DNA from 2 places in the Desulforhabdus amnigena genome. Region 2 is predicted to be linked to the other one. Evidence: riboswitches for the same ligand, from Rfam matches in the RefSeq annotation. Region 2 holds a riboswitch; the other holds the start of a gene.

Region 1 (15,627 bases), 540 kb from region 2:
AGGAACTGGGGAAAGAGGGGTGGCTCGCGTTTGACCAGGGGAAGGAGGGTCCCGTGGAGCAACCCGTCCTCAAACAATCGGTGCTCATGGAGGAGCTGGCCAGGATTTCCCCGGGAGTGGCGGTCGCCGTATTGGTGCAGATTTCTCTTGGAACCAAAGGGTTGACCCTGTTTGGTTCCGAGGCGCAGAAAAAAGCTCATCTGGAATCCGCCATCCTCGGGAATACGCTCATATGCCTTGGAAATACGGAACCCACAGCTGGAAGTGACGTGGCAAACATCTCCCTCAATGCCGAAAAGGTGGACGGCGGATGGGTGCTCAACGGGACGAAAGGCTATGTTACTAACGGCAATATCAGTGATATTGCCATCATCACAGCTGTTACCGGCCCTCGGGCGGAGAGAAGCCGGCGCATGTCCATGTTTCTGGTGGACCTGTCGTCGAAGGGAATCAGCAGAAAAAAGCTCAACAAGCAGGTTTGGATCCCTTCAGATCTTACCCGACTTCAGTTCAAAGACGTTTTTGTCCCCGATGAGAATCTCCTGGGGGAGCATGGACGCGGGTTGCAGCAGGTTTTGGAGATTTTCACCAACAGCCGGGTGACCATCAGTGCGCTCGCTCTGGGAACTGCGGTGGGAGCCTTTGAACTGGGTGTGGATCATGCCCGGAAGCGGGAAGTCTTTGGGAGAAAGATAGCTGATTACCAGGCGAAATCTTTTGAAATTGCCGATTTCTACAGCAGGATCGAAGCGGCGAGGCTCGTGCTGTGGAAAACGTGCTGGAATAAAGACCGCGGCGGAGACTTTCGGTTGGATTCGTCCATGGCCAAGTATCTTACGGTAGAGATTGCCCGCGAGGTGGGAATGTGGGCGGCCGACCTGTTTGGAGCCGCCTCCGTGATTTTCGAGCACCCCATCCACAAGTTTCCCATGGATGCCTGGGCGGCTTCTCTGGGGGAAGGAACACAGGATATACAAAAACTGATTATTTTCAGGGAAGTGATGAAGCGGTTGTCTTGAGTTCAATATTGGGGGTTGAGCAGATCGAGTTTTTTGGGTATCTCCTTTGGGTGATGAGTATGATGTATGGTACATAAATTTCAAACGTATGGGAAAAAAGAAAGAATGGGGTATCCAGTCATGCAAGAATCTTCTGACATTCTTATGGGCACTGTTCGGGAATATGCGGAGGCTGAGAAAGAAGAGGTTTACGGAGAAAAGCTTTTCGATCTGAATCGGGAACCCACTCTCATGGGAAGAATGGAAAATCCGACTTCGTCGGGTATCATCACGGGTCACTGTGGTGAAACCATGGAAATATATCTGCGCATTGAAGGAGAACGTATCGAGGAAATAAGCTTTTTCTCTGACGGGTGTGCTTCCAGCCTGGCGTGTGGTTCCGTGGCGGCGGAACTGGCAAGAGGAAAAAACATAGACGATGCTGCGGCGATAGAGGGAGATACAATCCTCATGGTGCTCAAGGGACTGACCGAAGAAGAGACCCACTGCGCTTATCTGGCTGCAGAGGCATTGCATGCTGCCATCCACAACTGGATGTTGAGGCAGTAACGTAGCCAAGTGAGGGGACCGGAGGGTCCCCTTTTTCTATCCGCAGAGTCTCAAAGGGGTTCCCTGGATTTCGAAGGCGTCCTGGGCTTCGCTGTATGCAGCCCTGACACAAAAGACCGTGTGAACTCCCTGAGTCATCATCTTCCACCAACCGTAGGCGATATCCGATTCGGAGGTTGCAAGACACACCCGGTCCGCTCCCAACCGGTTCCGCGTCTCGTCCAAGTCCATTGTATCCTGCAATGCGTTTTTCCCTTCCGTCACGTAAAGAATGAAGCCTTTTTTCATCCTGGACCTCCATGAACGTTGAAGAGTCCCTGGAAGCACGAGTGCTTCCAGGGGGTAAGAGGTTAGTGTGTGTTGAGGTAGGGCTGGTGCTGAAGCAAAAAAAAATCCTTAGAGCCGAAGCTCTAAGGATTGCACCCTGTTTAAACTTGATCCTTAGGGAAGACTATACGGGCATTGCAGACATTTTGCATATGAAAGGCATCGCTTTCGTAGAGTAGAATTCCCGGCCTGTAAAGCCGATGAGGTCTGCACTCCGTATTCGAGGTCCTTCAGTATTCTACCGTACCGAGTCCTCAAGTGGTCAGGCTGGTCTTCTGGCTCTCGGATCTCTCTACTCACCGCACCTTCCCATCACATCCCGAATGTGACAGTGGCTTTAAAGGCGGCTTTCGTCCCCGATCACAGCGGCGGGACCGCTCCCGATTGTCACGGGATTCCCTTTTAAGCTTTGCAGCACCTGATCACTATGCAATTATATCGAGTATTCCTCTACTACAAGGGGGGATGGCTGTCAAGTCTCATTTACAAATATTTCTATCTACGGTTCGAGGACGATCTTTCCAAACTGGTCGCCCTTTTCCATGATTTCGAAAGCCCGGCGCCCTTCTTTGAGGGGCATGATCCGATGGATGACAGGTTTCAGTTTTCCCGCCCAGAGGAGAGAGGTCACTTCTCTGAAGTCCTGATGTGTGCCCATTGTGCTTCCTATGAGACTGATCTGCTTGCTGAAGATGAAGCGGATATCGATTTCGGCCTGAGGGCCGCTCGTGTTTCCCACTATGACGATGCGGCCTCCACGCGCCACCGCTCTCATGCTCTTGTGGATGGTGGCGGCTCCCACGTTGTCCACTACGACATCCACGCCGCGTTTGTCCGTGAGCTTTAACACTTCCCTTTCCCAGTCGCATTTGGAACGATCCAGAACGATATCGGCTCCCAGCTCCCGTGCGCCGGCTGCCTTTTCTTCATTGCCTGCCACCACGTAAACGGTTGCCCCTGCAAGCTTTGCAATTTGGATGGCCATGCTGTTCACTCCGCCTCCGGCCCCCACTACCAGAACCGATTCTCCAACACGCAGTTTGGCTCGGTGGATGAGCATGCGCCAGGCTGTGAGGGTAACCAGGAGAGGGGCCGCTGCTGACGGAAAATCCATATCCTGCGGCATGGCCATGAGACTCTCCGCCGGGACGACCACATATTCCGCCAACCCTCCGCGTACCTGTTCGCCAAGAATGTGGTAACCGGGACTCAGGCTATGTTCTCCGCGCCGGGTGAATTCATCCTCTACGGAGTTTGAACCCGGATCCACCACCACACGGCTTCCCAGGCTCCAACCGGTGACTCCCGGCCCCAGTCCCGCCACAATACCGGCAACATCCGAGCCGCCCCAGTGGGGCATCGGCAACTTAAGTCCCGGCCAGCCCCGCCGTACCCAAATGTCCAAATGATTGAGGGCGCAGGCTTTGACCTGGATGAGAACCTCACCCGGTGCCGGTTGAAGATCCGGAACATCGCAGTACCGTATGACTTCAGGCCCCCCGTGTTCGTGGAAACAGAGTGCTTTCATGGTCCTGGTTTCCTCCTTTCACGACGTAATGCAGGATCGACCGCCGTTACATCAATGAGGCGGAATGTCAAAGATTCGTTGCTATTGCTTCAGTGCTTAAGCTAAAATCCCCACATCGAACATTCAAGCCTGCCTTTCGATGGTATTTCTTGGAGTTTCTTTCCTTGGCATTGTGATTATGTTAAAAAGGTTGGAATTTTTCTGATTTTGCCTCAAAATAAAAAATTTTAAATTTCTCTTGCTTATGAGGTGATATAGATGAAACACTTAGGTTTTTTCAGGCGGAGGCAGGAAATGAGCCTTCTTCGCTGGCTGTTGTTCACTTTTTTGGGGTTCATCGCTTGTGTCGTCGCCATAGCGGGTATTGCGGCTTTCGCCTTTTATATTCAGCTGGATCGGTCTCTGCCCAGTGCTCGCGCTCTCAAGAACTATCATCCGTCTCTGGTTTCGAGTGTCTATGCTTCCGATGGTTCTCTCATTGGGGAATTTTATACGGAACGCAGGTTTCTGGTTCCTCTGGATCGGGTACCGCCCTATTTGATAAAAGCCTTTCTTGCGGCCGAAGACAGCCGGTTCTATGAACACGGAGGGGTCGATCTTCCCGGCATTTTTCGGGCCTTTATGAAAAATCTTCAGGCGGGGGAAATTGTTCAGGGAGGAAGCACCATCACGCAGCAAGTAGTGAAATCTCTCCTTCTTACGCCGGAACGCACGGTTATCCGTAAACTCAAAGAAGCCCTCCTTGCCTACCGTATCGATCACACGCTGAGCAAAGACGAAATTCTCTATCTCTATCTCAACCAGATTTATTTTGGTTCGGGGGCCTATGGCGTGGAAGCTGCGGCACAAACTTATTTTGACAAGCATGTCGAAGATCTCGATCTTGCCGAAGCTTCTCTCCTTGCAGGGCTGCCCAAAGCTCCCACCCGGTTTTCTCCGCATCAGAACTATGCTTCCGCCAAGGATCGCCAGAGGTATGTGCTGGATCGTATGGTCGAAGTGGGATTCATTACTCAGGAAGAAAGGGATAAAGCCTTTGTGGAACCCTTGAACCTGGCCAGGCCGAAGCGCTGGAGGCTCAAAGAGTTCAATCACTTCACGGAAGAGGTGCGGCGGCAGGTGGAGGCCAAATACGGCCGGGACGGACTCTATAAAGAAGGCCTGAAGATCTATACCACTCTGGATCTGAGAGCTCAGGAAATGGCCGAAAAGGCCCTGGACCAGGGATTGCGCCAGCTGGACAAGCGCCACAGTCGTTACCGGGGGATAAACCTCAATGTACCGAGGGAAGATTGGCCGAGTGCTCTGAGAGTGCTCAACAGCACCAATGGAGAACTGCAGCCCGAAAAAATCGTGGCTGCTCTGGTGATGGATTATGATCCTCAAAGCAGATCCTGCAGGTTGCAGATAGGGGATGCACAGGGGATTTTACCCTCTTCGGGGTGGCAATGGGCAAAGATTTCAGACAAACGGGCGAGTAAGATGTTCCGGGTGGGTGATTTGGTTCGAGTTCGTCTGGAAAATCTTCAAAGTGACAAGACCTGGACGACCGTCCTGGAGCAGGATCCTGGAATGGAGGGCGCTTTCATGGCTATGGTTCCTCAAACGGGAAGAGTCCTTTGCCTTGTCGGTGGAAGAAATTTCGCTCAGAGCCAGTTCAATCGCGCAACACAGGCTATTCGACAGCCTGGTTCGGCCTTTAAGCCCATCATCTATTCCGCCGCTCTCGATAAGGGCTACACGGAGGCATCCATCCTGATCGATTCACCCATCGTCCTGAACGATCACAGCCTCAGGGGGCTTTGGAAACCCGCCAACTACGACCATCAGTTCTGGGGACCCATCCTGTTGCGGAAAGCACTGATCCATTCTCGCAATGTTGTGACCGTCAAGCTCCTGAATGCCATTGGAGTGGACTATGCGATTCAATATGCCAGAAACTTGGGAATTACCTCCCCCCTCACGCCCACCCTGGCCCTCGCTCTCGGGGCGTCTGGCGTGTCTCTCTGGGAGCTGCTCACGGCGTATACTCCTTTCGCCAACCAGGGAAAACGGGTTGATCCCTATATGATCGAAAAGATAGAGGATCGGGACGGCAATATTCTGGAGGAGCACCGGGTCGCACCCGAAGATGTGATTTCGCCTGAAACGGCTTATGTTATGACCGACCTGCTGGCGGGTGTCGTGCAGGAAGGTACGGCGAAAAAGGCCAAAGAGCTGGACCGGCCCGCAGCGGGAAAAACGGGAACCACCAATGAAATGAGAGATGCCTGGTTTATCGGTTATACTCCGGATGTTTTGGCGGGTGTGTGGGTGGGCTACGACGATCACAATGTTTCTCTGGGGAAGGGAGAAACGGGAGGTCGGGCCGCTTGCCCCATCTGGGTTTCTTTCATGAAAGAATGGCTGAAAGAAAAGCCTGTGGAAAGTTTCCCCATTCCTTCCGGCGTTGTTTTTGCGAAAATCAACGGTCATACGGGGGCTCTTGCTCGATCCAATGATCCTTCGGCGGTCTCTGCCGCATTTGTGGGGGAGGTGCCCGTCAGATCGCAGCGCTATTCAGCTCCTTCACAAAAATCCGGAAATTCTTCTCCTGCTTCTTCTGATACTGCTTCTGCCACGGTTTCTTCCTCGCCGGCGGAATCTTTTTTCAAATCCGATCTGTTTTGAGGCAAGAACTCAGCGGTTGGCCGATGGGCTTTCGGACCGGTTTCTATACGGTCGACCGCTGAAAACCACTCATTGGGACCCGATACATGCAGCGCTACTTCGGCCCTCAGGGGCTTTTGGCTCAAAAAGTAAAATCTTTCGATTTTCGTGCCTCCCAACTGGAGATGGCCCAGGGGGTTTTTGAATGTCTCGGCAGCGAAGTGCCTCTGCTGGTGGAAGCGGGGACAGGGACGGGGAAAACCTGGGCCTATCTCATTCCCGCCATTTTGAGTGGAAAAAAGGTGGTCGTTTCCACAGGCACTAAAACACTCCAGGACCAGATCCTCGACCACGATATCCCTTTCCTCAAGAGATTGCTCTCTCCAAATCTTCATGCGGTGTGTCTCAAGGGGCGCAGAAACTATCTTTGCCGCCGTCGCTTCAGGGACTTTTCCTACCAACCCACTTTGTGGAGCAAGGAAGAAGCCAGGCTCTTCAAACGGTTTCAAAACTGGGCCGTGAGGACTCAGAGCGGGGACCGGGCGGAGATAGACTGGCTTCCCGATTCTTTTCAGACCTGGAATGAAGTGAGTTCCGGAAGTGAGGATTGTCTGGGGCAGCAATGCGAGGATTATTCCCGCTGTTTTATCACGCGCCTGCGCCTGGAAGCCTCAAGGGCTCATCTGCTGGTGGTCAACCATCATCTCTTTTTTGCGGACCTGGCATTGCGCGGAAAGGGACCGGGCGAAGTCCTTCCCGATTATGATGCCGTGATCTTTGATGAAGCCCATCAGCTGGAAGATACCATCGGTCTTTATTTCGGCCTTCAATTCAGCAATCTGAAGATCAACGATCTGGTCCACGGCCTGCTGAAAGAGACAAGGAAGGATGTCAAAAAGATTGAAAAGTTCCAGGAAATGAATCGGATCGTCCAGCAACTGGATATCCTCGGCCGCCTTCTCTATCAGCATCTTTCTCCTTCTCCCGGAGCTCAGGGGCGTTTCCTCCTGGATCTCCAGACTGTGGGCAAAAGCTTCGTCTCCACCTGCCGGGAACTCCTGCATGCACTGGAACAGTTGAACGCCTTGCTGACGCCGGCCGGAGAAAGTCCCGATAGCCTGGAACCCTTTTTCAAGAGAACTCATGAAATGGCGCTGGAGGTTCGGGGAATCCTGGAGCAGAGTGATCCCTCGCTGGTTTACTGGTATGAACTGACGCCCAAGGCGGTTTTCATCTACGGAACCCCTATCGATGTGGCTTCGGTCTTTCGGGAACGACTCCTTTCCCGCAAGTCTTCCGTGGTGTTGACTTCCGCCACCCTTTCCATCGCGGGTTCTTTCGATTTCATCAAAAACTCTCTTGGAATGCCCCCGGAAACGCGAGAACTCCTTCTGCCCTCCCCTTTTGCTTATGAAAAACAGGCGATCCTTTATATTCCTTCCCTCTTCCCCGCTCCCTACGAACCGGGATTTTGCGCAGATCTTGCCGAAGAAGCTCTGAAAATTCTCACCAAGACAGAGGGCAGAGCACTTTTCCTCTTTACCAGCTATCGCAATATGAGGGAAACCTACCAGTTTTTGAAGGGTCGCCTTCCCTATCCTCTCTTGGTACAGGGCCAGAAGCCCAAAAGAATCCTGCTGGCTGAATTCAAGGAAAAGATCCATTCCATTCTTTTCGCCACCAGTTCCTTCTGGCAGGGAATCGATGTTCCGGGCGAAGCTTTGAGCTGCCTGCTCATTGACAAACTTCCCTTCGAAGTGCCCGATGATCCCCTCATCGCCGCTCGCATGGAACACCTTTCCAGCATGGGAAAGAGTTCGTTCTTCCACTATCAGGTCCCCAGGGCCGTCATCCAGTTGAAGCAGGGCGTGGGGCGCCTGATCCGTTCTTCCTGCGACCGGGGTATCATTGCCATTTTTGATGTTCGCCTGCTCACGAAAAATTACGGCCGCATTTTCATCAAGAGTCTGCCTCCATGCAAGCTGGTGCACAGCCTTGAAGAAATCGATAGGAGCTTTCTGATTTCAAAGGGTGTTTCCGAAGATAGTGTTTGTGGAGGCAATAAGGATATAAGTGAACCTTCGGTCTGTTAAAGACGGTTCTTGAATGGACCAAAAGAGAAAAAAAGTAGTATATTAATACAGTAAAATGAATAAATATCGGAAGGATCTTTTTGAAGCATAGTCTTTAAACCAAACCGGTCATCACTCATTGAGGGAGGAGAGCCATGGAGAAAAAGATTCTTTTCGCAGTGGATGGTTCGGAAAAGGGATTCAAGGCGTTGTCCATCGTGGGAGACCTCGTGAAGGATCAGTCGGATGTCCGCTTGATTCTTTTCCATTGTGTACAACAGCTGGCGGGGCTCTCTCCGGGAGAGGTCTGCACAGATGTGGATGAATCCTGCAAGCTTCCCTATGCCACCCAGGAAAAAGTCGGGAATGCCGTTCTGGATGAAGCGAAACGCCATCTCTTTGCCACCGGGTTTCCCAAAGAAAGAGTTGAGACCAAACTGAAAATCAACAGCACAGACCCAGCGGGGGATATTCTTGCCGAAGCGAACGAAGCGAATATCGAAACGATTGCGGTCGGGCGGCGTGGAAGAAGCCAGTTGGAAACTCTGCTCATAGGCAGTGTTTCCGGCAAGGTGGCTCAGTATGCTCAGCACCGTACCGTATGGGTGGTGGATACTCCTGTTCATGCATCGAGAAAAGTCATGATTGCCATGGAAGGGGCTTCCGATGCCGACGAATTGACTCGTTACACATCGGAATTTGTCGCTTCGAATCCGAACCTGAAGTTCACTTTCGTTCACTTGATGCCCCCCGTTCCGCCTACTTTTTGGGATGACGGTCATATTCTGGGATCTGCCGAACAGAAAGACCGGGAGTCCCGCATTGAAAAATGGCGTAGAGAATGGAAGGAGCGTGTGGATGGGTTGATGGCTCAAGCCCGGAATAAGCTCGTGAGCAAAGGCGTTTCCGAGAGCAACATCGAAACTTTCATCCTTCCCACCAAGCAGGGCGTTGCACGGGATCTTCTCAACGAAATAGACGAACACGAATTTCAGATGGTATTGATGGGCAAAAAGAGCCTCAGAGAAAGAAAACCCTTTCTCATGGGAAGTCATGCCAACAAAATCCTTCAGAATATAAAGGGAGCAATCCTCTGCCTGGTGGACAACTAAGAAACTGTCTCAAAACGGTCCGAATATCCTTGATCGTCATTCCGGTGAAAAAAAGTTTTCACTGCCTTGAACGGTTCGATTCCCCCTCGAAGGGATTGACGTCAGGTTAAGCCTAAAATTGCTCAATTGAAGGTTCAAATCCCCCCTTTGAGGGGGGGGATGGAGGAAGAGCAAATACACATCCCCTTCAAAGATGGACTGCAAGAGCTTCCAGACAAAATCCGTGCGCCCGGTGTGAGTAACGATTCTTTTCCTCCCCATGTCCCGCAGGGCGAAGGGCGGGGAGGGGCTTCTGGCAGGCCGGTACCCTTCCCTCGTAGGGAAAGATTAGTCATTCGACCGATCAGAGAAGGAACCAACGATTATGGAATCTCCTATCAGGTTGGGAATCAGCTCCTGTTTGCTTGGAAATGAAGTGCGCTATGACGGTGGTCACAAACTGGACCGGTTCCTCAGGGATACTCTCGGAAAGTATGTGGAGTACGTTCCCGTATGTCCTGAGGTGGAGTGTGGTTTAGGGATTCCCCGGGAGGCGATGCGTCTAGTGGGGGATGTGGATGCTCCCCGCCTCCTGACACAGCGCACCCATGTGGATCATACCGACAGAATGCTCCAGTGGGCCCGAAGGCGGGTCAAGGAACTGGAATCCGAAGGTTTGTGCGGTTTTATTTTCAAAAGCAAATCGCCCAGCAGTGGAATGGAGCGGGTCAAGGTTTATAACGAAAGCGGAATGCCCTCTCACAAAGGGGTCGGCCTGTTTGCGCGAGTATTCATGGAACATTTTCCGCTCCTTCCAGTGGAAGACGAGGGACGGCTTCATGATCCCGTGCTTCGGGAAAATTTTATCGAACGTATTTTTGCCATGAAGCGCTGGCGTGAACTTCTGAGCCGGGAGGAGAGCATCGGTCGCCTGGTGGAATACCATACACGCCACAAGCTGCTGATGCTCGCTCACAGCCCCGCCCACTACCGTCAGATGGGAAAGCTGGTCGCGGGAGCCAAAAGCATTCCTCTCGAAGAGCTCTACCGGCAGTACCAGTCCCTCTTGCTGGAAGGCCTTCGTCTGAAGGCCAGCGTTGCCAAGAACACCAATGTCTTGCAGCACATGATGGGGTACTTCAAAAAGCAGCTCTCCAGGGATGAGAAGGAGGAACTGCTGGAAATCCTGGCTCAATACAGGCAGGGACTGGTGCCTCTCATTGTGCCCGTTACGCTCATCAACCACTATGTGCGCAAGTACGATGAGCCCTATCTGAAGGGGCAGTATTACCTGCACCCCCATCCGCTGGAACTCAAATTGAGAAATCATGTGTAGAGGAGTTGCGGTCGAGACTGCACGGTGTGCGGGTGGGATCGGACCAGGACAACCATGGTCATAAGATGTAGAAATCCTGCATTTTGCATTGATTTTGGCGAAGAGCCTGTCTCAGTAGTAGGCCGGTACGGGTTGACGATCCAGTGGACATTTTAGATGCTGGTGCCGTACCACCCTGTCAAATATCAAGAGCTGACCCCTAATGAGTAGAGACTGACCCATGGATGAAGGTGGGGATCAAAACCATGACATTCCCTCGCCGGCAGAACTGCTGGTGGCATTTACTCCTCTCTTCCGCCCCGACGTTTTGCCTGGGCCGGTGCTGGATCTGGCTTCAGGTGAGGGACAAAACGGCATCTATCTGGCCCTCCGGGGGCTGGACGTCACCTGTTGCGACCTGTCTCAACAGGCACTGCATCGAGCCGGGGTGTGGGCGAAGGAGCAGGGGGCGGTCATCCGCACGTGGCAGGTGGATCTGGAGCAGCCCGAGGTCAATCCGCTCCCGGAAAACCACTATGGCGCGATCCTCGTCTTTCGCTACCTCCACAGACCCCTCATACCCTGTATCCGGAAGTCGCTCAGAAGCTCCGGGATCCTCCTCTATGAGACCTTCACCCTGGACCAGCGGCAATTCGGCCGCCCCCGGCGGCTCGAACACTTGCTGGAACGGGGCGAACTGAGAAGCTTCTTCGGGGATTGGGAAATCCTGCATGATTTTGAAGGAGTATTGAAAGATCCCCCACGCGCCGTAGCTCAGCTGGTCTGCAGAAAACCCTGATAAATAGGGGGTCAGCCCTTGAATTTTGAAATCTATCGAAGAGAACAGGGCTTGAAAGGAAAACTTCCTTGGAGAATGCATGAAAAAAGATCCCAAACTTTCAATCGCTGAAGAAATCATGCTCGAATTTGCCGGTTTGACCGGGCTTTCACCAGCCAGGGATGATCCACGGCGCTACTTGTGGACTGATGCATTTGCCGTGTGCAATTTTCTGGAGCTGTATCGCCGGACGGGTACCGAAAAATACCGGAATCTGGCGGTCGAACTGGTAAATCAGGTTCACAATATTCTCGGCCGCCACAGAAAGGATGATCCAAGGTCCGGCTGGATCAGTGGCCTTGATGAGCTTGAGGGTAAAGCTCATCCGACAAAGGGCGGCCTCAGAATCGGTAAGAAATTGAACGAACGTGGACCTGGTGATCGTTTCGATGATCGTTTGGAATGGGACCGTGACGGGCAGTACTACCATTACCTCACCAAATGGATGCATGCGCTCGCCCGCGTAAGCGCAGTCACCGGAGACTCAACCTACAGCGGGTGGGCGATCGAACTTGCACGCACGGCCCATGCCAGGTTCACTTATGTTCCCTTCCCCGGAGGTCAGAAGAGGATGTACTGGAAGATGAGGATAGATCTCTCCTCTCCTCTTGTCCCTTCCATGGGACATCACGATCCCCTTGATGGATTCATCACATACAGTGAAGTTCAGGCGAGCTCACGTCAGTCTTCGAAAGGCGCCCTGGAATTGGCCGGGGAGATTGCCGACATGGCCCGTATCTGCAAAGGAAAAGACTGGACCACGGATGATGCCCTTGGTATTGGCGGCCTTTTATCCGATGCTTATAGGGTGGCGCAGATGATGTCAGCCGGCACTTTTGGAGAGAGAGATCTTTTAAAGAGTTTGCTGGATGCGTCCAGGGTAGGGTTGGATACCTACGCAAGAACGAATTCCTTGCGTGGACCCGCCGACTATCGCCTCGCGTTTCGCGAGCTGGGGCTGTCCATCGGATTGCATGCCTTGGAAAGGCTTCAAGGGCTGATCGAAGCGAATCAAGACATTTTGGATAAGAAGCGGCTGCTGCTCACACAGATTGCAGGCATGAGGGAATACCTAAAGCTTATTGACATCATTGAAAAATTTTGGCTTGAACCCGCTAACAGAGAAGCCGCCAGTTGGACTGAGCATCGAGATATAAATATGGTTATGCTCGCAACCAGCTTGATTCCCGATGGATTTTTAACTCTTTTTTGAAACCCCAAAATATTTGAAAATTCTCCCTTTCTACAGGTTTAGCATCCCAATTTTTAATGGGTGAAGCCTTTTATAATTCTTCCACCTGAGAAAAGACCTGGTTCAAAATCTACCCATACAAGTACGGAAAAATCTCCACTTGTGTATTTTAAAGTCTCTCTATCAACCCATTCGACATAACTGCCATTGTCAAAAGTTTTCTTTCTTGACATGTAGACCTCACAAGGGCTAACCCTATCGGCAAATCGACTTTTTTGTGGAGGCTGTGGTCCCATTATTTACAATTTTGTTGACTTTGATTGGAGTTGAGTTGCCAAGTTACTGACAATATATGGATAATCGCAACGGTCCATATCTTGCTCTATTGTCAAAGCATTCGACAACTCAATTGATGGAGGATGTGATGCTGAGAGCAAGATTCCTGTTTGCAGCAGCAACTGCAGTTGTTTTACTTTTGTTTACCGGGACGTCCCATGCCGAAGAGCCGCCTGTTATTGCCGCCGCTGCCGATCTCAAGTTTGCATTGGAAGAAGTCTCCGTACTTTTTAAGAAAGAGACCGGCAAAGAGGTCAAACTGTCTTTCGGATCCTCTGGCAATGCCTTCCGACAGATCGTCCAGGGAGCCCCCTTTCAGCTTTTCCTTTCCGCCGATGAGGAGTACGTCCTGCAGCTTGCCAAAGACGGTCTGGCCATGGACGAAGGGGTACTCTATGCCATTGGACGTATCGTGCTGTTTGCTCCCCACGGATCGCCGCTGCGGCCGGATGCTGAATTGAATGATCTCAGGGCGGCCATCAATGACGGCAGGTTGAAGAAGCTGGCCATCGCCAATCCGGAACACGCACCTTACGGCAGGTGTGCTCGCGAGGTCCTCATCAAAGCAGGCCTTTGGGACAAAGTCCATGACAGGCTCATCTTCGGTGATAACATTATCCAGGCGACGCAATTTGCTGCCAACGGGTCGACACAGGGCGGTATTATTGCCTACTCCTTCGCCCTTGCTCCCGAGGTCTCTAAGCTCGGCATCTTTTCCTTGATTCCGGAGGATTGGCACGAGCCCCTGAGGCAGCGCATGGCTCTGCTCAAAGGAGCCGGCGAAACAGCCAAACGCTTCTACGAATTCGTACAAACACCGCCGGCACGCCAGATTTTCATTCGATACGGTTTTGTCCTTCCTGGAGAATAGGAGGTGCCTCCATGGATTGGCCTGCGCTTTCGCTATCTCTGAGACTGGGTGTTCTTTCGGTTCTGGCGCTTCTCCCGATCGGCATCGTACTGGGGCGATTGCTGGCCTGGCGTCATTTCCTGATAAAGCCTCTCATTGAGGCTGCGCTGGCTCTCCCCCTGGTCCTGCCGCCGACAGTGCTTGGCTTCTACCTGCTGAGCGCCTTCGGGGGAGGGTCTTCGTTCGGGCGTGCCTACGAAAGCCTGTTTGGGCATACCCTGGTCTTTAACTTCCATGGGTTGTTGGTTGCCTCCATGGTGGCCAATATTCCGTTTGCCGTACAACCCATGCAGCGGGCATTTGCGTCTATTCCTCCCGAAGTTCGGGAAGCCGCCGCCTGCTCCGGCCTGTCTTCCTGGCAGACGTTGTGGAAGATTGACATTCCCTTGGCTTGGCCCGGAATCGTGACTGCCTTGGTGCTCATTTTCGCCCATACCCTGGGAGAGTTCGGGGTCGTTCTTATGGTCGGGGGCAATATCCCTGGAGAAACGAAGACCATAGCTATATCCATCTATGACAAGGTTCAGGCATTCGATGACCATGCAGCAGGAATCATGTCGGGAGTGTTGCTCGGCCTGTCGCTCTTGATGCTTGCGGTCATCTTTGCCGTATCGAACCGCGTAGGACGCAGGTATGATTGATACATCCGTGCTCACGGCGAGACTTTTCGACAGAAACCCGATTCCATTGGAAGCGGAAATATCCTGCAATGCCGGCGAGATTCTAGCCCTGGTTGGGCCGTCTGGCAGCGGAAAGACAACCGTCCTGCGCTCCATCGCCGGCCTCTGGAAGCCCCGGGACGGCTTCATCCGGTGCAAGGATGAGATATGGCTTGATACGGCATCAAAATTCCATCTCCCCACGCACCGGCGTCATGTGGGAATGGTCTTTCAGAATTATGCTCTTTTTCCTCATATGAGCGTAGGGCAAAATATCATGATGTCTTTGCGGCATCTTCCCACCGCTTTGCAGCGAAACAAGGTCGCAGACCTTCTCTCCAGCCTCCACCTCGAGGGATTGGGGGATCGAAAGCCCTGGCAGCTCTCTGGAGGCCAGAAACAGCGCGTGGCCATTGCCAGAGCTCTGGCCCGTGACCCCAAAGTGCTCCTGCTCGATGAACCCTTTTCGGCTGTGGACAAAGTGGTTCGAAACCAGCTTTACGAGGAACTGCTGGAATTGCGGCGTTCTCTGGAAGTCCCTATCCTTATCGTCACCCATGACTTTGAAGAGGCCTTACTGCTCGCGGATAAGGTCGTCGTGCTGCATCACGGGAAGACCCTGCAGAATGGCCCGCCCCGGCAGGTTTTCACCAAGCCTGAGAGCATCACGGTTGCGGCTTTGCTGGGGGCGAGAAACCTTCTCGGGGGCAAAGTGATCGAGCACCGTCTGCAGGCCCGGAAAACCATTATCGACTGGGATGGAACATTATTGGCTGTCGCCCTGAGGGAGGATCTCGAGAAGGGGAAAAGAGTTTGGTGGCACGTTCCGCCCGGTGAGTTGAGTATCCACCCCACTGGACACGAATGCCCCTGGCTGAATGGAAACTCGGTGACGGGCATCATCCGTCAGTCCACCGCTCTGTCTCCTCTCGTTCGTGTCATGCTGCAGGTGGATGGGAGGAAGGAGAAGGTTCTGTGTATCGAAACGGCTCATCCGTCTTTGAGGCAGAGCCCCCCGGAACCCGGACAGGCCCTGACGGTGAACATTCCGGAAAATGCAATTCAATTGATGAAACATGAAGAGTGAAGCATCAGAAATTCAACTCTGTCCATGGATTTGTCGATTCCAGACGCAACATTCG
Region 2 (15,627 bases):
CGCCTGAAGACTGCCGGGGTATGTGTGCCGTAGTGTCCCCGGCCGTAAGCATGAGAGGAATAGCGGATGTAGGCTTCACCCAGGTCTTCCCGGGTTTTCCACTGCTTGGATTCCACCAGCTCCTCCACCCCGGCGCCATAGGTCCCCGGCGGACAACCGAAGACGCGCAGAGTGGCAAGCCGCCAGGCATCCTGCTCACTCAGGCCTTCGCCCCGGTAGTTGTCCCGGTCGGCCAGCACATGCCGGCGGATGAAATTGGATTCGGGCGGTTCTTCCAGGGCGGCGACCATGCCCACGGCATGGTCGATGAGCTGCACGAGATTCGGGAAGGCATCCCGAAAGAAGCCCGAGATGCGGGGGGTCACGTCGATGCGCGGGCGGCCGAGCTCTTTGGCGGGAATGATCTCGAGCCCCTCCACCACACCGTTGCTTCGCCATAGAGGCCTGACGCCCAGAAGATAGAGGACCTCGGCGACGTCGTCGCCCCGGCTGCGCATGGTGGGGCAGCCCCAGACAATGATACCGATGTTGTCGGGGTATTTCCCCTGCTCCTCGAGGCAACGCTTTATGAGCGTATCCCCAAGCGCCTTGCCCACTTCCCATGCTGCGGGAGAGGGAATGGTGCGCGGGTCGAGCGAAAAGAAGTTGCGGCCTGTGGGAAGAATGTCTGCCTGGCCGCGAGTGGGAGCGCCGGATGGTCCAGGAGGAACGAAGCCCCCGGAGAAAGACGAAAGGGCAGCGCTCATTTCTTCTTTCGTGCGCATAATATTGGGAGTCAGAATATCAGTTATGTAACGCAGGACCCGTTCGATGCGGGGAAAGGCCTTTCCCTGGAAAGCTGTTGCCAGCTCCGGAATGGCTTCGGGATCATAGCCGCGAGCGTCCAGGGCGCGAATGAGCTCCCGGGCACAGTTATGGGCGCGCTCGATGAGCTTGCCTCCTGTCATGCCTCCCGATCCGGGGACGGCTTCGCCCCGCCGGTCCAGCAATTCGTCGTAGCGGAAGCCCATGGCCGCAACGATCTCTTCCCGAAGCGACGGGACATCCCCGTTGGGAAGCCGGGTCAACTGCGCCAGAAATTCCACCAGCCGTTCGCCTTCAGGAGGTTCTCCCAGAACGTGAAGGCCGTCACTGATCATGGTGTCCGAAAGCTCGCTCAGATAACTGTGGAGCCTGGCCAGGAAAGCATCCATGTCTCCGAGGGCCTGTTCGCGCGTGAACGCAAGATCGTGCTGCAGGTCGGCGGCCTCGACGGCATCCCACAAAAGGCCGGCCAAGACGGGCAGTTTCCCGGGATCCTGGCGAGCGGCCTGGGTGTAATCGTCGAGGGTCCGCTCCACGTCCGTCAGCTCTTCGTACAGATCGGCATTGGTGTAAGTCGGGGTCAGGTGATCGATGATGCAGCAATAGGAGCGGCGCTTGGCCTGGGTTCCCTCCCCGGGATCGTTGATGATGTAGGGATAGATGTTGGGAAGGTCCATGATGGAAAGATCGGGATAGCACTCCTCGCTGAGTCCCAGAGCCTTTCCCGGCAGCCATTCGAGGGAGCCGTGCTTGCCCACGTGCATGACGGCGTCGGCCTTGAAGACGTTTTTCAGCCACCGGTAATGAGCCAGGTAATGATGGGGCGGAGACAGGTGCAGGTCATGGAGTATCGCTTCGGGGTTCTCCAGCTTGCCTCGGGGGGGTTGAATGGTCAGAAACACGTTCCCGTTGGCCAGTCCCGCAAAGAGGAGCCTGTCCTCATGAACAAACAGCTCGCCCGGCATTTCGCCCCAGTTCTCCGTCATCTTCCGGCGGACGATTTCGGGCAGGGCTTCGTGCCAGGGCATGAAAACGCTCCGATCGGCCGTCGCTTCCGCCCGGTCGGCCATCTGGTCCGGAGTGAGCCACTTCCGGTCACAGGTCATGCGCTGCAGCAACTCGTTGGCCAGTTCATCCCCGCTCTCGTAGCGACGCTCGATGCGGTAGCCGCTCTCGGCCATCACGTCCAGCAACCGTTTGACGGCGGTGAACGTATCGAGCCCGGCGGCACACCCGATCCGGTCGTTTCTCGGCGGATAGTGGTGAAACACGATGCCGATGCGTTTCTCGCTGTTGGGCTTGCGCCGAAGGTTTGCCCAGTTGAGAGCGAGCTTCACAAAAGCGGCCGTGCGTTCGGGAATGGGGCGATAACAGGAGAGGAGTGCTCCCGTGACGGGATCCACCGTGTCCTCCTCCCGGGAGGCCACAGGAAAGGTGATCAAGTTGCCGTCGAATTCCGGCTGGGCGGCCTGGAAAGTGACGTCCATGATGGACAAGCCCTGGATGCTCTCTTTCCATACCGCATAGGGATTGAGGGTACACATGGCCTGCAAAACGGGGACGTTCAAGCCGGGAAAAACAGTCGCATAGTCCGGCTGGGTCATGGTCATGGACATGGCCATGGCGCTCACCAGGACATCAATGCGCGGCTTTTCGCCGTCCATGAAATACTCCTTCACGACCTCGTCGGAGCCCCGGTTGCCGATGGCCGCATCCTTGAAGCGCATGCTGAAGACGGGCAGCACGTTGGCGCCGCGCGCCTCGATCTCCCGGATAAGGGCATCGATGTGCGCCAGGTTTCCGTTCAGCCAGTAGGTTTGGTTGAACCAGATCCCAACGGTAGGTTTTTGGCGATTGATGTACTCGCCGGCGTAAAGGCCGAAGTCGGCCACATGCCCCGCCTCCGGGTGGTAGATTCCTTCCTGGACCACGGGCTGGGGAGGCGGAACGTCTGTCACGGGTCCACCCGTCAGCATGGCGGAAAGGTACGCCAGCGCCCGTTCGACGTTCACCGGCCCGCCGGCGGTCAGGTAGCGGCAGAGGGCCTCCCAGGTCCCGTCGTTCATCCCGTCGGAATACTCCCGCGCGGCCAGGATAGCCTCGTCGTCACTTCCGGTCGGCTGGATGTACAGGTGGGGAACGGGCTGCCCCGCCGCCCGGTGCTCTTTGAGGGCGGAGACAAGGGGCTCGAAGGCCGGGCACGACGCCTTGCCTCCGTGGAGGGCTACGATCACGGCATCGGAGCGAAGAGCGTCGGCCACAAAGGCTCTTGCCCGCGCCTGATCGAAAAGCTGCGTTTGAGTCCGGGCCGATACCTCCACCTGACCTCCACCGTCACGGAACCTCGACACACCACGGCTCAGGGAAGGGAGCTCCGTCGCCGTCGCGCTGAAATAGCTGATCTGAATTGTCTTCATAGCCCCTCCTTCTCACCTGCCAGGCATTCGATGATGTTGAGCCCGGACAGAGCTGTTAGTGATGCGCGCCGGCATAATCAGCCCAGGCGAACAGCTGGAGCCCACGGTAGGTCGCTCCGGCGCTTCCCCGAGTGCGCTCGTGCACGTCCGGGAGACTGTCCAGGCTGACTCCAAAAGAAATGGAGTAGCGTCGGCAAAACTCGATGAACCGACTGTCGATGAGCGTACCGTTTGTCTGCGCCGCCAGGAGAACGATCCATGTCGCCAACCCGCGGGATTGGGCCGGCGACTCCTTGCATGGCAGCGGGCGTATGGAGCTTCACTGCTTTTCCTCCGCCAGAGCCGGCAGTTGCCGGTACCAGATACGCCGATACTCTGTAACGAGCTCGGGGTGGAAGATGCTGATGAGATCGGCAAGCACGAGGTCTGGGCGTGTGATGCCGGTTTCCCAAAAATCGTTGCCGCCTTCGGCATTGACCCTGGCGTCATTATTGAAGACTTTTCCCGAGCAAAATGACGAAAAACGCTCGTAGCGATCATCGATTTCCCGCAGCTCCGCAAGGGAGCGGCACATCCCAGTGTCGACCCAGAATTCCGCCGCCCTCGCCCGCTCCACAACGGTTTCGATGGCGAGGGGAATGCTTCCCGGCGTCTTGTCGTCGCGCCAGAGGTAGTGCGCTCCGGCATCCTCCAGGAACCGGGCGTTGTAGACCAGAATGTACACGAAGGTCTCCCTGGCGTTGCGCCAGGGTGTAAGCACCTCCAGCCGCTTGTAGGTCCCGTGGTATTCGATGGTAAAGCATCGCGCGAAGCGAAGCCGGGCTTTGTGGGGAAAGAGATCGACCGATTCCGCGGCGGGGGCAGATTCCCCCGTTGTGACGGAACCGGGACTGCCCCAAGTGATGGGATGCATGCCCATGCAAAGCAGCCACGCCGCCACGAACAGGATTAACCTCCATCGTTTTTTCAAGGTTATTGCAATCTGTTGCAAGCAGAATCCTTCCCTTCTTTTTCGCTGAGTCGGCGCTTCGAAAAACCGCTAAAGGCTGTCAAACGATCCACCTATTCACCGATTTATCAAAGCATGCCCGGAACGGCGTTCACGATTTTTTCCACCAGGTGCGCCGCCCCTTCGGCTCCAAGGAAAGGTTGGCCGCAAGTGTGGACTTCCCGACGCCTCCTTTGCCGTACACAGCAATCCGTTTCATTTCCTCACCTCCTGAGCCGTTTTCCTATGGGCCTTTCCACAGGCCTCGCAACTCATGGTCCCGTCATAGGCGTACTTCACGAAACCAGTCTCACAATCCCTGCAAGCAACCTTGGTCTTCATGGTTCGGGATTTCTGCATGCCCGCAGGGCCCGACTGGTACTCCGCCCAACGGTCGAAACAAGCAAGGTCGGGGATGTAAACGCCGCAATGTCCGGCCGAATCGCGGCTGCAAGCCGCTCCCACAAGGTCCAGGGGGAATTCGGGAATTCGACCTTTGCCGGCATAGCTCCTCTCAGAAAGCCAGCTTCACGCCCCCGCTGAACGTCCTTCCCGGCATTGCGTAACCGCTCTCCGTATAGTCTTCATCGAAAAGGTTCTGGACGCTGAGGAATGCTGAATACTTCTTGAGAAAGGTATAGGTGAGCGCCGTATCGACGGTGACTGCAGAAGGCTCTTCCCAGCTTACCCTGTTCCAGTTGTTGTCATACAGGGGAACAATCTTCTCATCCTGCCATGCTACCCGCACGGATGTGGTGAGGTCACGGGGCAGCTTCAAGGTGAGAAGGCCGCTGATCTTGTTCCGGGGCATGTAGGTGCTTCGAACCCAGTCTCCGTCATCCTCGACCTTCGAATCGACATAGGTATAAGCGAAGTTCAGTTTCAGCCACTGCCACGGTGTGATGTCGACGTATGTTTCAATGCCCTGGACCCGTGCCTCGTCGGCGTTCACATACTTCATAGTGAAGCCGTCATATTGGATCAGGCTATCGAAATCCGTATGAAACCAGGTCAGTCCCGCCGTAACCTTCTTGTCGAGCAGCGTCTGCTCTATGCCGACCTCATAGCCGACGCTCTCCTCAGGCGTCAAGTCGGGGTTCCCGATCGTGTAGAGGTAACCGTTCCAGACATACCCCCCATAGACTTCGTAAAGGGACGGCGTGCGGTATCCGGAGCCCACATGAGCGTGGACCTTGGTGCCGAACTGTTTAAAGAGGTAGGCTGCGGAAGCTTCCCCAACGAGCTTGGAATCAAACTCCTCGGGGTAATTGAAGCGGCCTCCGAAATTGAGGAAGAGAGACTCATCCAAAAACTTGAGGCTCGCCTGGGTGAACAGGTCCCAGTTGTACCAGTCTTCTTTGTAATACACGGGGCTGTAGTCATCGTTGCTGGGATTGTTGGGTTCACGACCGTCGTAATCGGCCTGCTTGAAATCGAGACCACTGATAAGGGTGAGCCAATCGGTGACCTGGATGTTTTGCTGTGTTTCGATGTATCCCGTGGAGCCGTCGTAGTTGGAATGGTTTCCGTTCACAGTCGGCGTCCAAAAGTAATGGCGCTCGGTTTCCGCGTAGGAGCCTTTTATGGAATAGTTCCAACAGCTAGAAACGGCATGGTTCATTGTGAGGCCGTACAGAGCTGAGAGGCCTTCCCGGTGTTGATCGGGATCGGCGGTTTGTGTCACGAGCTTGCCGTTGGCATCCAGACTGGGAGTGGTTTCCGTCAAGGCGAGGTCGGAATCGAAGTAGAGGGAGGTGAATTCGAGGGTGATGTCCGGAGTGATGCGGAATCCAGCCCCGCCGGAGAAGCCGAGGTTGTCGTACCAGAAGCCGTATTTTCCACCGAATTTCTCACCGTCCGATGTGACATAGATCGGGTTAAAATCAATATAAAACGAGCCCTGTCCATGGTAGAATCGCCCATTCTCAATAAATGTGCCATACTCCCCGAATTCGCTGCGGACTTCCGCTCCGGTGCCGCGCTTCCATTTGTCGGAAATGATGTCGATGACGCCGCCCATGGCTTGCGATCCGTACAGGGTGCTCTGTGTGCCCTTGAGGATTTCGATCCGCTGCATATTGCTTGGCGAATACAAATCCTCAAGGAAGTAGGTAAACGCACCCTGGGGGTCTGCCTCGTCCTTGAGGGGGAATCCATTGTACTGAAACTGGATGTATTGGCTCGGCACGCCCCGGATGTTCAGATGGGCCCACTGTCCCGTTCCGCCAAGGCGCCGGAGATAAACGCCCGGCTCGTAGTCAAGGAGACCAGGAATAAAATAATCCTCCTGCGCGTCTCTTTCTTCGCTGGTCACAACGCTCACGCTTTTCGTCACTTGCGAGAGCGGCGTTTCGACTCTTGTCGCCGTAACGACCACAGGCTCCAGGTTGGCGGTTCCTGTAGCTACGACGCTGGCTTCCTCCTTTCGGGAAGTGTCGTCGGCCTCTTGCGCTTCTTTCCCTTCGGTCGTTTCCTGTTTGGTTTCTTCCTGTTTGGTTTCTTCTTGAGATTGGGAGGGCAAGGGATTGTGCGCCAAAACAGCAAAAAGAACGACCAGTGCAAGGATGAGCTTCGATGTCCTCAGTAGTGAAAAACGCATTGAGACAACCTCCTTTCCCCCCTCGGGGAATGTTGAAAGGTTTATGCATCCACTCAGGTCTCCTGGCTCACGTTCATCCTATTCGCCGCGCCTTCCCATCACGCCTTGGGCGTGACAGTGACATCCTTGCGGCTTTCGTCCCGATCACAGTCGCGGGGCGGCGGAAGATTCCCACTTCCTTCCCTTAAGCCGATGCATTTTACTGTAGTGTGGCTATACGGTTCTATCGTTGATGCCTATTCCTCAAGGTCTTTCAAAAGCACTCCTTCGCGTCCCGGTGCCTGTTCACCCAGTCACCGATTCATCTCCGAAATGGAATTCAGCCAAAAAAAAATCCTTAGAGCTTTTGGCCCTAAGGATTGCACCCTGGTTCTCTTGGTCCTTTAGCGGTCCATCCGGTATTACCACGTACCGATCGACCCTACATCATCAGGCAGGTATTCTGACTTACGGATCAATCTACTCTCTGTGCCTTCCCATTTCGCTTGCGCAAAACAGTGGCTCTATCGGATTTCGTCCCCGTTTACAGCGGCGGGACCGTTCCCGGATTTCACGGGATTCCCTATTAAACCTTGCGGTACCTGATGATTCACTTATTTTCACGTAGCCGGTACCTCTATAACAGCCGAAAACTTTTGTCAATATTCAAATAAACACCTCTCTAAAATCAGCGCATTCTTATCTTGCGTCATTCCGAAAGGTTATATTTGTCCAAGTATCCCCTGGGAGTCACCATCCAGCCGTTCCAGACGTAGGTTTTGCTGTTTCCCACGATGAGAATGGATTGCATGTCCACTTCCTCGAAGGGAATCTCGGCAAGAGTCGTGATGCACTTCCACTGCCCGCCGCGCATGGCCTTTCGAATGATGGCCACGGGGGTTTCGGGGGCCTTTTCGCGGAGGATCACTTTCTGGGCTTTTTCCAGCAGATCGGGGCGCGTTTTGCTCCTGGGATTGTAAATGGCCATGACGAAATCCGCGGATGCGGCCGCCTGCAAGCGTTTTTCGATCAGTTCCCAAGGGGTGAGATGGTCGCTCAGGCTGACCACCGCAAAATCGTGCATGAGAGGGGCTCCAAGGATGGAAGCCGCCGCATTGAAGGCGGCCACCCCCGGAATCACTTCCACAAAAAGATCCGGAGGAACCTCCCCCTTCTCATCCCGAAGGTCCGCCGGCTCTGTTGAAGGGGTGCGGTGGGGAGGACTCGAAACGCGCAGGCTCCGTTCACGGCAAATGTCGAAGACCAAACCCGCCATCCCATAAATCCCGGCATCACCACTCGATACCAACACCACGCGGTGTCCCTCGAGGGCACGATCAATGGCGAGCCCGCAGCGGTCCACTTCCTTTCGCATTCCGCTGGAAAGGACTTCTTTGCCTTCCAGCAATTCTTCGATCAAGCCCAGATAAGTTTTATAGCCGAGTACCACTTCCGCCGAAAGGAGGGCATCCAGAGCTTCGGGCACCATATAGGAACGGTAGCCGGGCCCGAGGCTTACAATGGATAGCCGACCCGTGCTATGGCGAGAGTTACATTGAACGTTTTCTGCTTGGGAACAATGAGGGTTTGGCTCCCGGCGCTCAGAAGAGCTGTCGCTTCGCATACGCTTTGAACTCCTATGTGCTTGGCCACCTGAGTGGATGGATTGGGCACGGTTATGTTTTCGATCTCTTTGCGGGAATAAAAATGAACAGGCCTCTGAAGCATTGCCGCCGTTTCGATGATCCCCGCCTCATCGGATTTGAGATCGACGCTCACAAGATTTCTAATGGAGAGTGGGGAGAGCTTTTCACGGGCGAAGACCCTTTGCAACCATTCCATGATTTCCTGGGCCGGCGTACCCCGGTTGCACCCGATCCCGACGACCAGATTCCGGGGGCGCAGCACCAGGCATTTCAGAAACGCGGGAACCAGGGCCTCCGAAACCCAGACGCCCACTCTCTCCATCAGGGTCGACATGAGGGATGGGGGGGAAGAGAGGACCTCATGCAGCCAGTCGATGTTCCCCTGGCTGGCCAAATCCCTCTTCAACCGGCCTTCAGGATCGTAGATCCAAACGGGTTCGTCTTCCAGGAAAGCCCTCGCCAGCCGACTGAGCATTTCAATGTTTTCGATCTCGAGACCCGCCGCCCGCGCCATCAGATCCAGAGCAGGCTTATCTTGAACATCCGAAGCGGTGGTGATGACCGCATGTCCTCCGGTAATGCGGGCGACTTCTTTCGTGAGGCGGTTCGCTCCTCCCAAATGGCCGGAAACCAGGCTGATGACATACTCTCCCCTCTCGTCCAGCACGACCACAGCGGGATCTTCCTTCTTATGGCGCAGATAGGGGGAGATCTGACGGACCACTATGCCGGTGGCCATGATGCAGACCAGCGCGGAAACCCTGGGCCAGATTTCCCTGAGCAGGTCCGCCATTCGCTGAAACCCCACGGCCCCCATGGCCAGGGCAAACTGATGCCGCACCGGCACATAACAGGCGCTGCCGGGAAGCTTCCCCTGCAACTGCAGCGCAAGGTCGGCTCCGTGGCGGGTCAAAGCCACAATGGCTATGGAGGAAGATTCAGGAGGAAACCCGGGCTTTTCGAAATCCATGTTCGAAGGACTCGTCGTATAATTTGGATTTTTTCAATTCTTTCCCGGAGCGGGCATTGAAGACCTCTCCCACCATGATGATCGCCTGGCGGCCGATACCGCTTGCTTTGACCTTTTGAACGATGTCGTCCAAGGTACCCTTCACAATGAGCTCATCGGGCCACCCCAATCGATAGGCAACCACCACCGGAGTCTCAGGGCCGTAACAGGGACTGACCTCGGAGACCACTTTTTCGATCTGCTGCACACTGAGATAGATCACCAGGGTCGCCCGATGTTGCGCGAGCGACCGAAGGTCTTCCCCTTCGGGAACGGGGGTTCGACCCGCCATACGGGTCAAGATCAGGGTTTGAGAAACTTCCGGCAGAGTCAGCTCCTGGGTGAGAGCCGCTGCCGCCGCGAAGACGGCCGACACGCCCGGCACCACGCTGTAAGGAATCCCATCCCGGTCCAGGAGTTCCATCTGTTCCTGAATGGCCCCGTAGAGGGCGGGGTCTCCCGTGTGCAGGCGGACCACCCGTTCGCCCCGTTCATACCCTTCCCGCAGGAGTGCATGCGTTTGCGGGAGGGTCATGGAAGCGCTGTTGTGAATGGCGGCGCCCGGTTTCCGATCCTGCAGCAAGGCCTCGGGAACAAGAGAACCCGCATAGACGATGCAGTCCGCTTCCTGCAAAAGCCTCTTCCCCTTGACCGTGATGAGCTCAGGGTCGCCGGGACCCGCTCCGACAAAATGAATAGGATATTTCATAGAGTTCCTCGAATCTATCTGTTTATAGAGGGAGGTTTCCGGACAGTCCCTAAATGGGCTTCGGCCAGACACTCACCACAAAAACCGGATTGAGCGCCTCGAACCTCACCGTTTTTCCGATAGGCACAGACCGGCTGACCTGCAGTTGCGTAATCTGCATTTCATAGGGTTTATCGCTCCAGAAAGCCCGAACGGCTTCCAGAGTATCCAGGGTCGCTGCGGTGACGACCACTCTTCCACCAGGACGCATGCGCCGCAGGAGGTTCTCGAAAATCTCCCGCAGGTCCCCTCCGCTTCCTCCGATGAAAACACGGTCCGGATCGGGGAGCGCATCCAGCACTTGGGCGGCCTTTCCATGAACCGTCTCTATTTGCGATCCTTGAAGGCGTTTCACGTTATCCTGCAGATCCCGGTAACGTTCTGCGTCCTTTTCCACGGCAACTACCCGTCGCAGAGGAACAAGCCTCGATGCTTCAATGGATACGGAACCGCTTCCCGCTCCCAGATCCCACAAAACGAGTCCGGGCCGCAACTGAAGATGAGCCAGCGCCACAGCACGGACTTCCATTTTGGTGATGAGGCCGGCCCGATGCCGGAAGGCGGTCTCGGGAAGCCCCAGAACGGCTTGCGGAACGGTCGAATCCACAGCCTGCCTGGAAGGACTCTCATCCAATACGGCCACCAGGTTGAGGGGCGAAAATTTCCTTGCCGCCGCTTCCTCAGGGAAAAAACGCTGGATTTTTTCCGAAGGAAGCCCCAAATCCTCCCCCACCACCAGGGTGCGATCCTTCATTGCGGCATCCAGCAGCTGGCGGGCGATCCAATCGGGGGTATGCTGAGGATCCGTAAAAAAAACCACTTTCGAATGGTGCCGGAGCTGCTCCAACCATTCGGGATTTTCTGCAGCGGGACCTCGCCCGTGAAGGCTCATCACCTTCACATCTTCCCAGGGTTCGTTCAAGCGGGAAAAGAGCACCTGAACGCTGGTGATATTGGGGAAGGTGAGGAGATTCTCCTTCCCCACACGATCCGCAAGACGGCGCCCAACGCCGAAAAAAAAAGGATCTCCCGATGCAAGCACCACGGTGCGCCTTTCTATTGAAACCCGGCCGACCTGATCCAGCCAGTCGTTCAACGGACCCTGCAGCGGGATTCTCTCGCAGGAAAGATCCGGAAACCAGTCCAGGTGGCGTCCGCCCCCTGCCAGCACTTCCGCCCGCTCGATCCAGCGCAGGGCGCTTGCGCCGACGTCTTCTCTGCCCATTCCCATGCCCACCAGGACCACACGGGGAGGGTTCCAATCTTGAGAATCGGAATGCTTCATTTTCCCCTCTTCCTTTCCAGGTCCACCAACAGCCTGCCGCCATAATCGAAGACCAGGAGCCTCACATCCAACCGGTCATCTCCGAGCCTTGCCGACTGGTCCAGGGCCTTACGGGCTACGGCATGGACGACATCCATGGCATTGCGTTCCAACAGCAGTTCCAGGGCATGCCGCGCAGTATTGGCCACAGCCAGTTCCCGGCAAAAAGGGGCATCATGGCCCTCCTTTGCAGCCAACTCCGCCACCAGTTCGAGATCCAGAGCCGCTTTATGGGCATGCGTGTAGGCATGCCCCTGAGCCATTTTCACCACTTTTCCGAAAAAAACGCTGTGCGTCAGGCGAGGGAAACCCATCTTCAGCACTTCCTGAACCGCAAAAGCGAAAAAATCGGCAACTTGAACAAAGGATTCCACTGGAAGTCCGGGAAGGATTCCCTGGGCGAAGCGTTCGCTCTTACCGCCCGTACTGAGGACGATTTCCAGGCACCCGTTTGATTGAGCAACGGACAAGGCCGTCTGAATGGTTTCTTCATAGGCTGTATGAGAAAAAGGCTTCACAATGCCCGTCGTCCCCAGTATGGAAATCCCTCCCAGAATGCCCAGGCGGGGATTCAACGTATGGCGCGCCAGTTCGGCGCCTTTGGGCACCTCGATCTCCACCTCCAGGAAAAAGCCTTTCAACTTCTCACTGTCCTGGCTAAAAGTCAGAAGCACGTGCGGCCCGGAAGGGGTATCTGCAATGCAGGCGATACCTCCGGGAACAGTATCCTCCATCTTCCACTGCAGATATTCTTCAGCAAGATTCAGGGAAAGCATTTCCCGCGGCACCGGATTGATAGCCGGCTCTCCGATCTGCACGGGAAGGCCCGGTTTGGTCACGACCCCTACCCCTTCGCCGCCCATGAGGCGAATCCCCGAGGAGATGCCGTTATCACACTCTTTTCCGTCCAGTGAAATTCTACGGACACGGGCCCTTATTTCCGCCTTATGCGTCACATCCGGATCATCTCCGCCGTCTTTGATCACCACGGCCAGCACATCATTTTCCTCCCGGCACACTTCACGTACTGGAACAGGCAGGTAATAGCCTCCAGGAAGCCTCACAGCGACCGCCTCACTGCTCCTTCCCGTCAAGAGGAAGCGCAGTGCAGCTCGAGCCGCCGCAGTGGCAGCCGTGCCGGTACTGAATCCCTTTCTCAGACTCCCCTTATTTTCTGCATTCGTTTTGGACATGCTATGCCGCTCTACTCTCTGGTTTCCTTTTCATTCCTCCAGCCTTTGAACTTTTCGGGATACAGGGCTGCGGCCAACTGTTCCACCGCATCCACACAGCGGGGACCGGGGCGGGAAAAGAGAAATTCGTCAACGAAGATGATCTTGCCATTCCTCACGCACCGAAGCCGATCGAAGTGAGCTCTTTTGCGGGGATCCATGGGATTGCGGTTCATGGGACCCCGCTGAACGATATAAACGTCCGGATCCGCGAGAAGGAGGGATTCGAAACTATACTGCACGATGGCCTTTTCATTCTCCAGGGCATTTTCCGCTCCCGCAGCCAGAATGATATCCTGGACGATGGATGCTTTCCCGACGCCGGTGAGAGGTTCGCCGCGCACCTCGAAGAAGACCCGGTCGCGCTCTTTCATTTCCGCAAGATGCCCTTTGACCTGCTCCAGGCGCATCTTCAACTGAGCCACCACATTTCGGGCCTCCGCTTCTCTACCCGTAAGCTTTCCCAAACGTTCCATGGTGGAAAAGATTCCTTCGAAAGTTTGAGGCGCAAACACAGCCACCGGAATGCCCGCTTCCCGCAACCGTTCCATCTCCGCCGTCTCCTCCCGGCGGCTGGCGCTCTGGATGACCAGGTCCGGTTTCAGCCCCAGAATCATCTCCACATTGGGGCGCATATGTGTTCCCACAGACGGCAGTTTCAAGATCTGCGAGGGGTATTCATCCGCCTGAGTCCGTGCAACGATCTCGGAACCCGCCCCAATGGCGTAAAGCATCTCGGCGTACGCTCCGTAAAGGGGAATGATGCGCTTTGCAGGCTGTGCAAACTCGAGGGTCTGCCCCATATCGTCCATCACCTGGAACGGCAACCCGGACGCAGGCAATACCAGCGTCAAAACGAAGCCCAAGATGATGCTCATCATAAAATGTTTGAAATGAAACATGGTGGTCGACTCCTCAAAAACAACGTGTACTTCGAATCGGGTTCAAGAAACTCCCCCATGAGCCATGAGATCATAATCCATTACGGCAAAAAGACCACCTGCCGCTTCCCCGTATGGGGAATATCCTGAACCAGCACTCGAGTTTGATAAACAGTTTCGAGAACTTCGGAAGTCAAAACCTCTTCCGTAGGACCATCCGCCACGACTTCCCCTTCTTTCAAAAAAATCATTCGCCGGCAATAGAGGGCAGCCAGGTTCACATCATGCAGGACGGTCAGGACGGTCAGCATTTCTTCCCTGTTCAGGTGTTCCAAAACACGAAAGACCTGGAGCTTACGATGAATGTCCATGGCAGAGGTCGCTTCATCCAGGAGCAGAATGGGCGCTTCCTGGGCGAGAGCCTTGGCCATCACTACACGCTGCCTCTCTCCCCCGCTCATGGCGGAAATCAAACGGTCTGCAAGATCCTGAATATCCATGATTTCAAGGCACCGCCGCACAACCTTCTCATCCTCAAAGGTATCCATCTGCCACCGTTTCTGATGCGGATAACGGCCCATCCGGACCACTTCCTCACAGCTATAGGGGAACCGGACCTGAGAATCCTGGGCCACGGCGGCCATGCAGCGGGCCCGCTCTTTGGGCTTCAAACTTTCCAATGACATACTCCGGATGGAGATGTCCCCTACCCGGCGATCCACCACTCCGCTCAGCGCCAAAAGCAGGGTGGTCTTCCCCGATCCATTGGGCCCCAGGATGCCGACGAATTCTCCCGGTTGAATTTCAAAAGAGATCCCCTTCAGCACATCGTGCCCCGGATAACCACACCGGAGATTCTTCACACAGATCAGAGCTGAAGGTATTTCTTGCGATGAAGCAGCAGAAAACAAAAAAAAGGTCCTCCCAAAATAGCGGTCACCACTCCCACGGGAAGTTCCTCTCCGCCGGGAAGGATACTACGAGCAAGCGTATCCGAAATGAGAACCAGCAGGGCCCCTGCGAGGATCACGGCGGGAAGCAGTCTGCGGTGCTGGGGCCCCAATCCCAGGCGCACCAGGTGAGGCACCACCAGCCCGACAAAACCGATGACCCCGCTCACCGCCACGGCGGCGGCCGTGATGAAGGAAGCTGCAAGAAGCAGCCAGAAGCGCATGCGCTGCACATTGACGCCCAGCTGCTGGGCCTGAATGTCTCCCAGGCTGAGGATATCCAGTTCCCTCGCGTAGGCGAGGATCACTCCGGCTCCCAGCAAAAGGTAGGGCGCCACCAAGAGCACGTGAATCCAGCTTTTGCCGGAAAAACTTCCCATGATCCAGAAAACGATGGTGGAAATGGAATCTTCGTTGAGGCTTTTGAGCAGGCTGATCCAGGCGGACAAAAAAGTGGAAACGATGATTCCGGCAAGCACGAGAGTCGTGGTTTGAATGCGCCCATCCACGCGCCCCAGGAGATAAACCATATAGAGCGCCAGGATCGCTCCCGCAAAAGCGGCAACGGGCAGAGCGTTTATGCTGAGGAAATGGACTCCCCCGGCTCCCAGAAGAATGGCGAGAGAAGCTCCAAAAGCCGCGCCCGTTGAGACTCCTAGGGTAAAAGGATCGGCCAGGGGATTGAGCAGGACCCCCTGATAAACGGCTCCGGCCAAAGCCAGCGCTCCTCCCACGATCAGCGCCAGGCAGACCCTTGCAAGGCGAACATTGAGGACAATATATCGTACAGTATCATCGATTCCCTGCGCCCACGAAGGATCGATGACCGATGCCCAGATCCGCAGGATGGCTTCATACGAAATCTTGTAGGCCCCGATCCCCGAAGTCAGAAAAGCGGCCAGAAAAATGATCGGGATCAAGGAGAGGGGCAGCAGAAAAGAGCCTGAAAAAAGAGAAACTCTTCCTTGTCTACCGGCAGAACGACCTCTTTCAGTCAATGGATCGCTCCCATATTTCACTCCACATCCATACCGCCTGACTCCGAACTCC

What was found. A riboswitch is a leader RNA that binds a small molecule or an ion and turns the genes downstream of it on or off. The one in region 2 is predicted to bind cobalamin.
Region 1: it holds a riboswitch for cobalamin, as region 2 does, so the genes downstream of both, QMG16_RS14765 (hypothetical protein) here and QMG16_RS12495 (TonB-dependent receptor plug domain-containing protein) in region 2, are expected to answer to the same signal.

The regions. Positions count from the first base shown of each region.
Region 1 is NZ_BSDR01000001.1:3,471,060-3,486,686, forward strand. Features, by position in the region: gene QMG16_RS14755 (acyl-CoA dehydrogenase family protein) at 1-1,019, shown strand, start outside; gene QMG16_RS14760 (iron-sulfur cluster assembly scaffold protein) at 1,140-1,568, shown strand; gene QMG16_RS14765 (hypothetical protein) at 1,605-1,856, opposite strand; cobalamin riboswitch at 2,144-2,332, opposite strand; gene QMG16_RS14770 (zinc-binding dehydrogenase) at 2,395-3,423, opposite strand; gene QMG16_RS14775 (penicillin-binding protein 1A) at 3,682-6,093, shown strand; gene yoaA (DNA repair helicase YoaA) at 6,180-8,165, shown strand; gene QMG16_RS14785 (universal stress protein) at 8,300-9,256, shown strand; gene QMG16_RS14790 (YbgA family protein) at 9,621-10,571, shown strand; gene QMG16_RS14795 (methyltransferase domain-containing protein) at 10,792-11,349, shown strand; gene QMG16_RS14800 (glycoside hydrolase family protein) at 11,429-12,601, shown strand; gene modA (molybdate ABC transporter substrate-binding protein) at 13,005-13,787, shown strand; gene modB (molybdate ABC transporter permease subunit) at 13,799-14,467, shown strand; gene QMG16_RS14815 (ABC transporter ATP-binding protein) at 14,460-15,572, shown strand.
Region 2 is NZ_BSDR01000001.1:2,932,503-2,948,129, forward strand. Features, by position in the region: gene cobN (cobaltochelatase subunit CobN) at 1-3,221, opposite strand, end outside; gene QMG16_RS12485 (hypothetical protein) at 3,277-3,489, opposite strand; gene QMG16_RS12490 (substrate-binding domain-containing protein) at 3,541-4,212, opposite strand; gene QMG16_RS12495 (TonB-dependent receptor plug domain-containing protein) at 4,724-6,808, opposite strand; cobalamin riboswitch at 6,844-7,015, opposite strand; cobalamin riboswitch at 7,224-7,408, opposite strand; gene QMG16_RS12500 (precorrin-3B C(17)-methyltransferase) at 7,497-8,276, opposite strand; gene QMG16_RS12505 (cobalt-precorrin 5A hydrolase) at 8,303-9,403, opposite strand; gene cobM (precorrin-4 C(11)-methyltransferase) at 9,372-10,151, opposite strand; gene cbiE (precorrin-6y C5,15-methyltransferase (decarboxylating) subunit CbiE) at 10,201-11,475, opposite strand; gene QMG16_RS12520 (cobalt-precorrin-5B (C(1))-methyltransferase CbiD) at 11,472-12,707, opposite strand; gene QMG16_RS12525 (ABC transporter substrate-binding protein) at 12,719-13,648, opposite strand; gene QMG16_RS12530 (ABC transporter ATP-binding protein) at 13,729-14,538, opposite strand; gene QMG16_RS12535 (FecCD family ABC transporter permease) at 14,496-15,627, opposite strand, start outside.